DNA from 2 places in the Vibrio alfacsensis genome. Region 1 is predicted to be linked to the other one. Evidence: riboswitches for the same ligand, from Rfam matches in the RefSeq annotation. Region 1 holds a riboswitch; the other holds the start of a gene.
The links. Region 1 has a riboswitch for thiamine pyrophosphate ahead of thiD (bifunctional hydroxymethylpyrimidine kinase/phosphomethylpyrimidine kinase). Riboswitches for the same ligand answer to the same signal wherever they lie in the genome.
Positions count from the first base shown of each region.

Region 2: it holds a riboswitch for thiamine pyrophosphate, as region 1 does, so the genes downstream of both, thiC (phosphomethylpyrimidine synthase ThiC) here and thiD (bifunctional hydroxymethylpyrimidine kinase/phosphomethylpyrimidine kinase) in region 1, are expected to answer to the same signal.

Region 1 covers NZ_AP024166.1:73,982-80,821, reverse strand. Annotated here, with positions in the region: gene VA249_RS15055 (TldD/PmbA family protein) at 1-691, opposite strand, end outside; TPP riboswitch at 1,088-1,197, shown strand; gene thiD (bifunctional hydroxymethylpyrimidine kinase/phosphomethylpyrimidine kinase) at 1,310-2,203, shown strand; gene VA249_RS15045 (ABC transporter ATP-binding protein) at 2,193-2,957, shown strand; partial or broken gene VA249_RS15040 (ABC transporter permease) at 3,016-3,750, shown strand; gene VA249_RS15035 (ABC transporter substrate-binding protein) at 3,798-4,748, shown strand; gene tenA (thiaminase II) at 4,803-5,471, shown strand; gene thiM (hydroxyethylthiazole kinase) at 5,484-6,275, shown strand; gene thiE (thiamine phosphate synthase) at 6,340-6,840, shown strand, end outside.
Region 2 covers NZ_AP024165.1:3,101,342-3,108,181, reverse strand. Annotated here, with positions in the region: rRNA gene VA249_RS14370 (23S ribosomal RNA) at 1-113, shown strand, start outside; rRNA gene rrf (5S ribosomal RNA) at 245-361, shown strand; tRNA gene VA249_RS14360 (tRNA-Asp) at 427-503, shown strand; gene crcB (fluoride efflux transporter CrcB) at 936-1,319, shown strand; TPP riboswitch at 1,372-1,470, shown strand; gene thiC (phosphomethylpyrimidine synthase ThiC) at 1,636-3,576, shown strand; gene VA249_RS14345 (thiamine phosphate synthase) at 3,576-4,991, shown strand; gene VA249_RS14340 (HesA/MoeB/ThiF family protein) at 4,978-5,745, shown strand; gene thiS (sulfur carrier protein ThiS) at 5,800-6,057, shown strand; gene VA249_RS14330 (thiazole synthase) at 6,063-6,830, shown strand.

The sequences.
Region 1 (6,840 bases):
GCATTTCACCCGATGGACACGCATCCGCACCAAGTTTTACTAACGCTTGCTGCGCGATAGTTTGACCTAGCTCTTTCGCATCCAGCTGTTCACTGAACTCCCAACCAGCAAGAGCGCCAGGACCTTCCATACCAGAAGACTGCTCATTACCTTTTTGCGCGACAGTGTTACCAGCAACTCGGATGTAGTGGCGAGTATCATCAACGTGTAGACCTTCTGAGTTGAAGATAGACACTTGCTGTTCGCGCTGAAGCACGCTGCCAATGAACTGGCTGATATGTTCACTCTCTGCGCGTGCGGCTTGGTCAACTTGCAATAAGAAAGCAATTTTAGAATCTAGGTTAGCGTCTTTGCCAAGTGGCATACGACAACCATGTTGAATTGGGTAGCGGTTCAGATTGAGAGAACCTGCTGACACGATTTGCTCACGCTTGTCTTTTGCTGCAAGCAGTGAGGTTACGCGTTTAAGCTCGGCTTCATCGGTGCTGTTGGTGTAACCGTAAAGCACTTTATGACCGAAGAAGAGACGAATACCGATACCAAAATCGATACCCGAGTTCACCTTGTCCACCTCACCAGATGCGATCTGGACAGTGTTGGTTTGATGGTGTTCAACGAATAGCTCAGCGAAATCAGCCCCTAAAAAGAGGGCATGATCGATCACCGCTTTCGCTGTTACAGAATTAAGCATGAAATCTCCTTGCTCGTTGATCGTCCTAGCCTTCCCCACCTCTGAGTTAGACTCTGTTTATAACAGTCACAACCTAAATTGGATGACTCAAAAGCATATTGGCAACGCGTTAAATGTTAACACTTTTTTAACCTTGTTTTATGCTAATCCTTGCTAAATCAAACAACGATTCGTTACGTATTATGTCGAACTATCAATGATAAATGGAGTCTTTCTCTACCACTTTCAATGCAAAACATCATTTGTTCCAAGAACTTTCCAGTCAATTTTTAATTAACAGAGATAAAAATACTCAATACCGATATCAAACAGAGTTGGACTTCTCAAAATTTATCGATTGTTTGATTCAAACGAAAAAATCCGTACATCTACTATTCGTGAACTGCTATTATCCTAGCGAAATAGTCGGGGAGCCAATGCAGTAATTGTGTTGGCTGAGATCGAAATAGAGACCCGTTGAACCTGATTCAGTTAGTACTGACGTAGGGAACTATCATTACTTTGCCACTAGCCGATCTTGAACATCCATCAGTTTAGCTAGCCTCAACGGATCCGATCACCGATCTTCCCTTGCGATAGCCAAAGTCAGTTCCTATACGTCTTTTAATAGGAGCGACCATGGCGCAGCAATCAAACCAAGAACAACCATCAGCAGAGTCGAAAACACAAACGACAGTATCGTCAACCACCCCGATTGTATTGACGATCGCAGGGTCGGACAGTGGCGGCGGCGCAGGCATTCAAGCAGACATCAAAGCCATATCCGCAACCGGAAGCTTTGCCTGTTCGGTGATTACTGCTATTACCTCGCAAAATACGCAGGGTGTTTCCGCTATTTTCCCGATACCTTTAGAGCATGTTGAAAGCCAGCTCGATTCCGTTTTTACCGACCTCAACATTGTCGCAGTTAAAGTTGGCATGCTGGCGGATTCGAGCATCATTAAAGTTGTTGCCAACAAGATTAAGCAGTATCAGCCCAAGCACCTTGTCATTGATCCTGTAATGGTCGCCACCAGCGGCGATTTGTTATTGGAACAGTCTGCCATCAGCACATTGAAAGAAGCACTGATTCCGCTCGCTGACATCATTACTCCAAATTTACCAGAGGGTGCAGCGCTTACGGGTAAGGCGGTTCCTCAATCAGAGTCTGAGATGAATGACATGATTGCCGACTTACGCGCTCTCGGTGCAAAAGCGGTACTGTTAAAAGGCGGGCATTTAGAAAAAGATGAAAACAGTAACGATCTCTTGATCCTGCAAGACAGTGCTGAACTCATCAGTGCGAAACGATTCCCAACCAAAAACACACACGGTACTGGCTGCACGCTTTCATCCGCTATCGCCTCTTACCTTGGCCAAGAGAACAGTCTAAATAGAGCCGTACATTTGGGTAAAGAATACATCACCCAAGCTATTGCTCATGCCGATGAGTTAGATGTCGGTCAAGGTCACGGCCCTGTGCATCATTTCTTTGCTGGTCCAAACTTTGGCAAAAACAATAATGCGCGTTAGAACTCTGGGCCTTCAACTTTCGGACGCTGGCCTACAATACAAAGACAGCCTGACCCCCACGCTAGCAAGGTTGAGCATGAACATCCCTGCGAACAAATGGACAGTCTTACTTGGTCGCAGTGGTTGTGGTAAAACGACGATCCTGCGCTATCTCGCGGGTCTGCTGGATGACAAGGTTGATTGGTATGGAGAGCTGACCACCACGGATGGCATCGCCTTGCGCGATCGCATTGCCTACATGGCGCAGCAAGACCTGTTACTGCCATGGTTGAACGTGTTAGACAACGTCTGCCTAAGTTCACGATTTTCTCATTCAACAAGGCCTCATGGGTCCGAACAAAACAAGCAACGTGCGCTGACCTTATTAAAACAAGTTGGATTGACAGAATACGCAAACACCAAACCCGATCAACTGTCTGGCGGCATGAGACAGCGTGTCGCTCTCGCCCGAACTCTCATGCAAGACAAGCCCTTAGTTCTCATGGATGAACCTTTCTCGGCGCTCGATGCCGTGACTCGTCATAAACTGCAAACCTTATCTGCCGAATTACTAAAAGATAAGACCGTGGTATTGATCACTCATGATCCCCAAGAAGCGGTGCGACTAGCTCACCAACTCTATGTATTGCAGGGTACGCCTGCGCAAGCTCTTCACCTTGTTGTTCCAAACTCAAAGCCACCGAGAGTGCTCGACGGTGAATGTGCTGCATTACAACAAGCCATATTGGATCAATTGGAGAAAGACTATGAGTGACATGACTCAGTACAACTCCATTTCAACGAAAATAGATAAAAAGGAGCGAGTGACTCATCCGGCACTTCGCTTGGTAATCAGCACGACGGTCATCTTGGGCTTGTGGCAACTGGCTGTTGTCGTATTCGACATGCCAAGTTTCATCTTACCCTCGCCAATTGAAGTTCTGGACAGATTAGTGACTCGTTATGACGTATTGCTCAAACATACTTGGGTTACGGCTCAAGAGATCTTGTTTGGTCTGGTGCTTGGATTATCAATGGGCTTGTTCTTCGCATTACAAATGCTGATGTTCGAACCGCTCAAACGTTGGCTCCTGCCCATTCTGATTGCCAGCCAAGCAATACCGGTATTTGCGATCGCGCCTGTGCTCATGCTTTGGCTAGGTTATGGCATCGCATCAAAAGTGGTGATGGCGGCGATCATCATCTTTTTCCCCGTCACGACATGTTGTTATGACGGTCTTCGGAATACACCAACCGGTTATCTCGATCTTGCTAAAACTATGGGAGCGTCGAAATGGCAATTGCTGCGCCATATCCAGTTGCCTGCCGCTCTACCTACACTGGCATCCGGGATTCGTGTCGCCGTGGTTATTGCACCAATTGGTGCCGTGGTGGGTGAATGGGTTGGTTCAAGTGAGGGTTTAGGCTATCTGATGTTACAAGCCAACGCTCGCATGATCATTGATGAAATGTTTGCGGCGCTGTTTATCCTCGCCGTGTTGTCAATCGCACTCTACTTCATCACCGATAAATTATTGAAAAAAGCCATCCCTTGGGAAAACAAGTAATTACAGAAAATAGTCAAAGTAAATAGGGAAAGAAAAGGAAGAACCCCGTGAATAAAAACAAACTTATGAGCGCTGCTGCTCTGCTCGCTTCAGTGGTATCAACCAACGTACTTGGTGCCGAAAAAGAGATGACGCTAATGCTGGATTGGTTCGTCAACCCAAACCATGGTCCTATCGTGATCGCCAAAGAGCGTGGTTACTTCAAAGAGCAAGGTTTGAAAGTCAACATTCAAGAGCCCGCAGACCCAAGCACACCACCTAAGTTGGTCGCGGCAGGTAAAGTCGACATGGCGATTTCTTACCAACCAAGCCTGACAATTGATGTCGCGGCTGGCTTGCCATTAATCCGCTCTGCGACTCTGATTGCTACGCCACTCAACACGCTGATGGTGCTGGATAACGGTAAGAACGAAAACCTTGGTGGCTTAAAAGGTAAGAAGATCGGTATTGCGATCGCAGGTAACGAAGAAGCGACAATCGGCACCATGCTTGCGCAAGAAAACGTGAAGTTTTCTGACGTGCAAATCATCAATATAGGTTGGGCGCTGTCATCATCTCTCGCATCTGGCAAAGTAGATGCGATTTGGGGTGGTCTACGTAACTTCGAAACCAACCAACTTGCGCTAGAGGGTTACAAAGCCAAAGCTTTCTTCCCAGAGGAGCACGGCGTGCCAGCGTATGACGAGTTGGTCTTCGTAGCCAATGCAAAAACCTACGACAAAGAAGCCATCAAGGCATTCAACAAAGCACTAGAGCAAGCAACCACTTACATTGTTAACCATCCAAAAGCGTCGTGGAAAGAGTTCGTGGCTTATTCACCAGACACCCTCAACAACGAACTTAACCAACGCGCTTGGAACGACACGCTAACTCGTTTCGCTCTTCGTCCATCCGCAGTAGATCTGAAACGCTACGATGATTATGCCGAATTCATGTATTCACAAAACATCATCGAAACACTGCCAAAAGCAAAAGATTACGTACCGAACTTTGACTAGTCCTACTGACCTTAGGCTCAAAGCCTAAGGTCTATTGATAACGAGATACCTATAATGACATACCAAGATTTGATCGACGCTTGCCGCCAAGATTGGCAAGAATACACCGAGCATGCTTTCGTGCAGCAATTGGCGCAAGGCACTCTGGCTCAACCTTGTTTTCTGCATTACCTAAAGCAGGATTTTCTGTTCCTAAAACAGTACGCTCGAGCTTACGCATTAGCAATCTACAAAGCGCGTACTTTGGATGATATGCGCCGCGCTCTCCCAAGCGTACATGCATTGCTCGATTCTGAAATCGCCCACCACGTGACTTACTGTGAGCAATGGGGATTAACTGAATTTGACTTAGAAAACGAGCCAGAAGATTTCGGGACAGTAGCTTATACCCGCTACGTATTGGATGCTGGCATGACGGGCGATCTTGTTGATCTATACGCGGCACTGGCACCGTGCTCTATCGGTTATGCCGTAATCGGTAAGATGCTGATTGAAGACGAAAACACGGTAATCGAAGGTAACCCATACGCAAGTTGGATTAACCTCTACGGTGGTGAAGAGTTCCAATCTGGTGTCGCAAAAGGTGCAGAACACTTTAATCAGTTATTGGCGAAAATCGATATCAACAGCCAGCGCGGTCAAAACCTGATTCAGGTATTCAAAACTGCAACGCGTATGGAAGTGGCATTCTGGCAACAAGGTCTGAACGCTCAGCAAGATTAATTGGAGAGTCTCATGTTAATTGAACAAATCACCCAAGCATTAACGGCAGTACGCCAGCAAAAGCCATTGGTTGTCAACATCACTAACTACGTGGTGATGAACAACACGGCAAACGCCCTATTGGCTATCGGTGCTTCCCCAATCATGGCGCACTCCAAACAAGAAATGGCAGAGATGATGTCGTTCGCTGGTTCACTGGTTATCAATATCGGTACCCTAGATAGCGTTTGGACACCGCGTATGAGTTATGCCGTAGAGCAAGCCAATGCCAATGGCAAAATCGTTGTGCTCGATCCTGTCGGTTGTGGAGCAAGCTCACTACGTACCGAGACATCACGTGAAATCGCACGCCTTGCAAACAAACTCATCATCCGTGGTAACGCCTCAGAAATCATTGCTCTTGCTGGCGAGCAAGCACAAAGTAAAGGCGTCGATGCGCTAGACAGCAGTGACGCAGCGCTTGGTGCAGCCAACTTCTTAGTCGCAGAGTACGGTGCAAACGTGGTGATTTCTGGCGAGACCGATTACATCGTCACAAAAGAGCAGACAGTGCAGCTAAACAATGGTCACGAGATGATGCCATACGTAACCGGAATGGGCTGTACGCTAACGGCACTGACAGGTGCATTTGCAGCCGTTGGTGATGATACTGGTCTCGCAGCAGCAGCGGTACTTGGCGTTGTTGGTGAAATTGCTGCGGAACAAGCTCGTGGTCCAGGTAGCCTGCAAATGAACCTGTTGGATGAGCTTTACCAGTTGGATGAAGAAACATTGGCAAAGCGCCTCAAACTGCTCGTGCAATAAGCTTTTATCTCTTTTAACACTAGCCTCTCAATCCTCTTTCAATGAGAGGCTTAAAGGAAACCCAATGAACGCCTATCGTTTATATTTGGTCACCGATGACCAACAAGATTTAGCCACACTAAAGCGTGTTGTGAAAAAAGCCGTGGAAGGTGGCGTGACCATGGTACAAGTCCGCGAAAAACACGGTGATGTGCGTGCGTTTATCGAACGAGCTCAAGCCGTCAAAGACATCCTTAAAGATACCGATGTGCCTTTGATCATCAATGACCGCGTAGATGTCGCACTGGCTGTCGATGCTGATGGGGTTCACCTCGGGCAATCAGACATGCCTGCAATCATTGCTCGTGAGTTGATTGGACCAAACAAAATCCTCGGCTTATCCATCGAAAATGAAGAGCAGCTTGCAGAAGCGGACTCTCTTTCGATTGATTACATCGGTTTGAGCGCGATCTTCGCGACGCCGACCAAAACTAACACCAAAAAACATTGGGGTATTGATGGGTTGAAGGTGGCATTAGAGACAACCTCAATGCCGATTGTTGCCATTGGCGGCATTAACGAAAGT
Region 2 (6,840 bases), on a different replicon from region 1:
ATACTTTAAGTATCCTAAAGGGTTGTCGGAGACTACGACGTTGATAGGTCAGGTGTGTAAGTGCTGTGAGGCATTGAGCTAACTGATACTAATTGCCCGTGAGGCTTAACCATACAACACCCAAAGGGTTTTGATGGACTCAAAGCAAGAACAAGACTTGATTGTGTAGAGAACACAAAAACAGCTTTCCAAACTTTTTGTTTTCCCTTTTTTCGAAAAAGCGAAAGTAAAAAGACAGAATTTGCTTGGCGACCATAGCATTTTGGACCCACCTGATTTCCATTCCGAACTCAGAAGTGAAACGAAATAGCGCCGATGGTAGTGTGGGGTTTCCCCATGTGAGAGTAGGACATCGCCAGGCTTTAATTTTAAGGTAAACGCGTTGAACGGCGATTACCGGATAGAGAGAAATCTCCGTCACCGTGTGGAGCGGTAGTTCAGTTGGTTAGAATACCGGCCTGTCACGCCGGGGGTCGCGGGTTCGAGTCCCGTCCGCTCCGCCATTTATTCAGACGAAGCCCTAGCAGAAATGCTGGGGCTTTTTCGTATATGCATAAACTTGGTCTTCGACCAACGAGTCCCGCTTGAACGCAAGCCCGGCCGCCCCGCCATTTATTCAGACAAAGCCCTAGTAGCAATGCTAGGGTTTTGTCGTATATTCTATATTTCTCTAGTACTCCTAAAAATAAGTAATCATAGTGCTAACAGAAATCAGTAGCTTAAAATTTTCTCTTCTGTTAGCCTCATATGAGCTTGTGTTCACTTTTCTCGTTAACACATTTGTTGAAACGGTGTTTATTTGCCCTACGTGACACCTGTAACTTTTAAAATATACCCAAATTCCGAGTGAGGGCGTTTGCTAAATTCTAAGATTTCATCGTCACTATAGCCTCAGATTTGATTACAATGTCGCCATTAACTTTTCTGGGGGAACTATGGGACAACTATCCATTTTGGGGTTTATTGCATTAGGTGGCGCATTTGGTGCATGTTCTCGTTACTTAATTTCTGAACTTTGTGTGATGCTACTTGGTCGTGGCTTTCCGTACGGTACCCTCACTGTGAACGTGGTTGGTTCATTTATTATGGGGCTGCTGATTGCGGCGTTTGAAAGTGAGATACTTGCAACTGATCCTTGGCGCCAAATCATTGGATTAGGCTTTCTTGGTGCACTAACAACATTCTCCACGTTCTCGATGGATAATGTTCTTTTGATGCAACAAGGCGCTTTCTTCAAAATGGGTCTGAACGTTTTATTGAATGTTGTACTAAGCATCTCAGCTGCATGGATTGGCTTTCAGTTATTGATGCGTAGTTAGTCAAATTTTGAACAACTCGGCTTGGTTTAACCAAGCCGTTTTTATATACTGATTTCACTTGTCGGAGTGCCATAAGGCTGAGACCGTTAATTCGGGATCCGTTGAACCTGATCAGATTAGAATCTGCGAAGGGAACAAGAGAAGATATCTACACCAGAGTTCTATCTGGTCGACCTATCAAATAGTCGAATGTTGTTATAGACGAAGAGCATCCGCTCAACTTGTCCTCAATTCGATTCCTCTTGTCGCATCTATCCGCCAAGCATTTTTATCCCAATACTTTTTATCTAAGCATAACAAAGCAAGGAAAAATGCTATGTCGAGTCGCAAGCAAGCGAGACTGGAAGCAAAACAGTTCATTGATACACTCTCGGTACAACCGTACCCAAATTCAAGAAAAGTCTACGTAGAGGGTTCACGTCCTGATATTCGTGTGCCAATGCGTGAAATATCACTCGCTGATAGCCTTATTGGGGGCACAAAAGAAGCGCCTATTTTCGAGCCTAATGAGCCAGTACGCGTTTACGATACCTCGGGTGTATACACAGATCAAAATCACACCATAGACATTTACAATGGCTTACCTAAGCTGAGAGAAGAGTGGATTGAAGAGCGTGCCGATACTGAGCTACTTGATGAAGTAAGCTCGGTATACACCAAAGAGCGCCTAGAAGATGAAACGCTAGACGATCTTCGTTACGGAAATTTACCACGTATTCGACGTGCCAAAGATGGGCAGTGCGTGACTCAATTGCACTATGCTCGCCAAGGTATAATCACCCCAGAAATGGAATACATCGCCCTACGTGAAAATATGGGGCGTGCTCAATACCGCGATGAAGTGCTGAATCAACAACATCCGGGTCAAAGCTTCGGAGCGAATCTTCCAAAAGACATTACCGCCGAGTTTGTGCGTAAAGAAGTCGCCGAAGGTCGCGCTATTATCCCTTCTAATATCAACCACCCAGAATCCGAACCAATGATCATTGGACGTAACTTTTTGGTCAAAGTGAACGCCAACATTGGTAACTCATCGGTCACTTCTTCGATTGAAGAAGAAGTAGAGAAGTTAGTATGGGCAACGCGCTGGGGTGGAGATACCGTTATGGATCTCTCTACTGGACGTAATATTCACGAAACTCGCGAGTGGATTCTACGTAACAGTCCGGTTCCGATAGGTACCGTACCAATGTATCAAGCGCTTGAGAAAGTGAATGGTGTTGCTGAAAACCTTAACTGGGAAGTGATGCGTGATACCCTGATCGAGCAAGCAGAGCAGGGCGTTGACTACTTCACTATCCATGCCGGTTTACTACTTCGTTATGTGCCAATGACTGCAAAACGCGTTACTGGCATTGTCTCTCGTGGTGGTTCTATCATCGCGAAATGGTGTTTAGCGCATCACCAAGAAAGCTTCTTATATACTCACTTCCGAGAGATCTGTGAAATCTGTGCTAAGTATGATGTGGCACTTTCTCTCGGTGATGGTCTGCGTCCTGGCTCGGTTGCCGATGCTAACGACGAAGCGCAATTTGCAGAGCTTCGTACTCTTGGAGAATTGACCAAGATAGCGTGGGAATACGACGTACAGGTGATTATCGAAGGTCCTGGTCATGTTCCAATGCATATGATCAAAGAGAACATGGAAGAGCAGCTAGAGCACTGCCATGAAGCTCCTTTCTACACCCTTGGTCCATTGACGACAGACGTCGCTCCTGGTTACGACCATATTACTTCAGGCATCGGCGCTGCCATGATTGGTTGGTATGGCTGTGCGATGCTTTGCTACGTAACTCCTAAAGAGCATCTTGGTTTACCAAACAAAGAAGACGTGAAAGTAGGCATGATCACGTACAAGCTTGCTGCGCACGCCGCGGATTTGGCTAAGGGACACCCTGGCGCTCAAGTTCGTGATAACGCACTTTCTAAAGCTCGCTTCGAGTTCCGTTGGGAAGACCAGTTTAACTTGTCACTCGACCCAGATACCGCACGCGCTTTCCATGATGAAACCTTGCCTCAAGAGTCTGGAAAAGTTGCTCACTTCTGCTCGATGTGCGGACCAAAGTTCTGCTCCATGAAGATTTCGCAAGAGGTACGAGAGTACGCGAAAGACACTGAGCAAGTTGCTGCGGACCAAGCTATATCGATCAAAATGCTGGATGATCCTCTTGAGGGGATGCGTCAGAAATCGCAAGAGTTTAGAGATACAGGTTCTGAGCTATACCACCCAGCAGCACATGCCGAGGTAAGTGACTAATGAGCAAAATCCTTATTCCGTCATCATTGATTGAACTGACAGGTTTAGTTCAGCAATGTTTGCTGTTGGCGAAAGAACAGGGTTTTAGCATCGAAGACATTGAGTTGGGTGTGAGCCCAACTCAATCTATTCAGCTTGTTCGCGACCAACAGACCACACGCATAACGGCAGATCTTATTGATGGTTATGACTCTGATCATGAGAGTTCATTTGTGCTCTATTACCGCTCTGCTTTATCGGTAGATGCGTGTGCTAAGCAACCGTCGAAAGCGATTTATATTGGCATTGCTGATACGCAGGTATCCGATGAAAAGGAGAAAGTGCTTCAGCTTGATATCTGGCGTCACCCAATTAACAACGAAGTGAGAGCGCTTTCCGTTAAGTCCAAATTCAACGCAATGTTCGATCCCGAACATCACCTTGCTTGGACAGTAACGCTGACAGTACTCGATTTTCCTATCGAAGATGCGTTAACACTTGCTCGAGGAATGCTAACTCAACAAGCGAATGTTTCACGTGAAACACTGTTGAATGACAACCTTGACGAGGGAAGATCTACTCAGTGGGCTGACCAATTCTATGATTTCCCCACGCCTGTACTGGAGGATAACCGACTAGGTATTCAAGTTGGTTGGTCTGCACAATGCGAGAGCGTTAGCTTTCCAACTCTAACTAAGCAAAGTCTAGGGCTCTATCCAGTCGTTGATGATGTTGCGTGGATTGAGCGTCTACTGCCACTAGGCATCAACACTATTCAACTGCGAATCAAGAACCCACAACAAGCCGATTTAGAACAACAGATCATTCGAGCAATTGAGCTAGGTCGTCAGTATCAAGCACAAGTGTTCATCAATGACTATTGGCAGTTGGCAATCAAGCATGCTGCTTATGGCATTCACCTAGGACAAGAAGACATAGAAGAATCGAATTTGGCTCAGTTAACTAAAGCCGGCATTCGTCTTGGTCTTTCTACGCATGGTTATTATGAACTACTGCGCATCGTACAAATTCATCCTAGCTACATCGCGCTAGGGCATATTTTCCCAACCACCACAAAACAGATGCCATCGAAACCACAAGGTTTGGTGCGCTTGGAACTGTATCAAAAGCTGATTGATAGCATTCCTTACGGAAACACAGAGTTGGCTTTCCTTCCTGCAAAAGACAAAGCAGGTAGTGACTATGTGCTTGGCTTTCCGACGGTCGCGATTGGTGGCATTGACCAATCTAATGCAGACGAAGTTTGGCAAACAGGTGTTTCTAGCTTAGCAGTAGTGCGTGCTATTACGTTGGCAGAATCACCTCAGTCCGTCATCGAGTTTTTCGCACAACTGATGAAGGAAAGACAGCTAACGTTTACTGAACAGAATAATGAATTGGTGCATAACAAGAGAGGCGAGCATGCTCACGGATAAGCAGTTTCTTCGCTATCAACGTCAAGTCGCTCTGCCTGAAATTGCCGAAATTGGGCAAGAGCGTTTGAGCAAATCGCATGTTCTGATCATCGGTTGTGGTGGATTGGGGAGCGCAGCGAGTTTGTACTTGGCATCAGCGGGCGTTGGTAAATTGGTTGTGGTTGATGATGATGAAGTTGATAGCAGTAACCTACAACGCCAGATCATTTATCGTGAACAAGACCTCCAAGTTGCGAAAACAGAAGCAACTGCAAAGCAACTGACTGACCTTAATTCTATGGTTCAAATTCGTGCTCTCAATAAGCGATTGGACAAAGCACAGCTGCAGCTTGAGGTGATGCTGGCGGATGTGGTGTTGGACTGCACCGATAACATGCCAACGCGCCAGCTCATTAACCAAGTTTGTTTCGAACAAAATACGCCGCTCATCTCGGCGGCAGCAATTGGTTGGCAAGGGCAATTCGCTGTCTTTGATTACCAAACACCAAGTGAACAAGAAGCGCAGAGTAAAGCCTGTTACCGCTGTTTGTATCCGTTCGACGAATTACCACAAACTCAAAAGTGCAGTGACAGCGGTGTCGTCGGTCCGGTGGTGGGCACACTTGGCAACTACCAAGCGATAGCGGCAATTCAAAGGCTATCGACAGGAATGTTTCACGTGAAACCATTTCAATTGCATCTATTTGATGGGCTCCGAATGCAGTGGCAAACCATGAAAATACAAAAAGATAAGCAATGCCAAGTTTGCGCTTAGTGATAGGTCGCATACATTTTTACCTAATATCGAAGAATATGAGAGTCGCAAGCAATGACATCATCGTTACAACAATCAACTACACCAGAGTTTGCTGCTGATACAGGTGTGATAACCATTGCTATTAACGAGCAATCACACCAAGTTGCAACTGGTTCGAATCTACAGCAAATCATCAGTCAATTTGAACTTCCTGAAATGAGCTGTGTTTTTGCAATCAACAATAATGTTGTGCCTCGCAGTGAGTGGGCGAGCACAGTTCTTTCACAAGGAGATAGCATCTCTTTGTTTCAAGCGATCGCAGGGGGTTAAAGTCGATGCTTAAAATTGGTGATAAACAATTCGAATCTAGACTGTTCACAGGAACAGGGAAGTTTGCCAACAGCCGATTAATGGCAGAAGCGATTCAAGTATCGGGTTCTCAACTTGCGACTATGGCGTTGAAGCGTGTGGATGTGAACGACCAACAAGACGATATTTTGCTGCCGTTAGTACAAGCGGGAGTGAACTTATTGCCGAACACCTCAGGTGCAAAGAATGCTAAAGATGCTGTGTTTGCTGCACAACTGGCGCGAGAAGCGTTGGGTACTAACTGGCTAAAACTGGAAATTCATCCAGACCCGAAGTACTTGATGCCCGATCCTATTGAGACACTAGCAGCCGCTGAGCAACTGGTTCGTGAAGGCTTCATTGTGCTTCCTTATTGTCATGCTGACCCAGTTCTGTGTAAACGATTGGAAGAAGTAGGCTGTGCTGCGGTCATGCCATTAGGTGCTCCGATCGGTTCTAACAAAGGGATAGTTTCCCACGATTTTCTAGAGATCATTATCGACCAAGCTAATGTTCCTGTTGTTGTCGATGCGGGTATCGGTGCTCCTTCACATGCCGCGCGTGCGATGGAAATGGGCGCGGATGCCGTTCTCGTTAATACCGCGATTGCGGCTTCGAGCGATCCCGTTGCGATGGCGAGGGCATTTAAGTTGGCGGTAGAGTCGGGGCGTATGGCTTATGAAGCCGGACTTGCAGGTAAGGTTTCTCATGCGGTTGCGTCGAGTCCACTGACGTCATTCCTAGATGAGCTTTAGTCCTAGATTG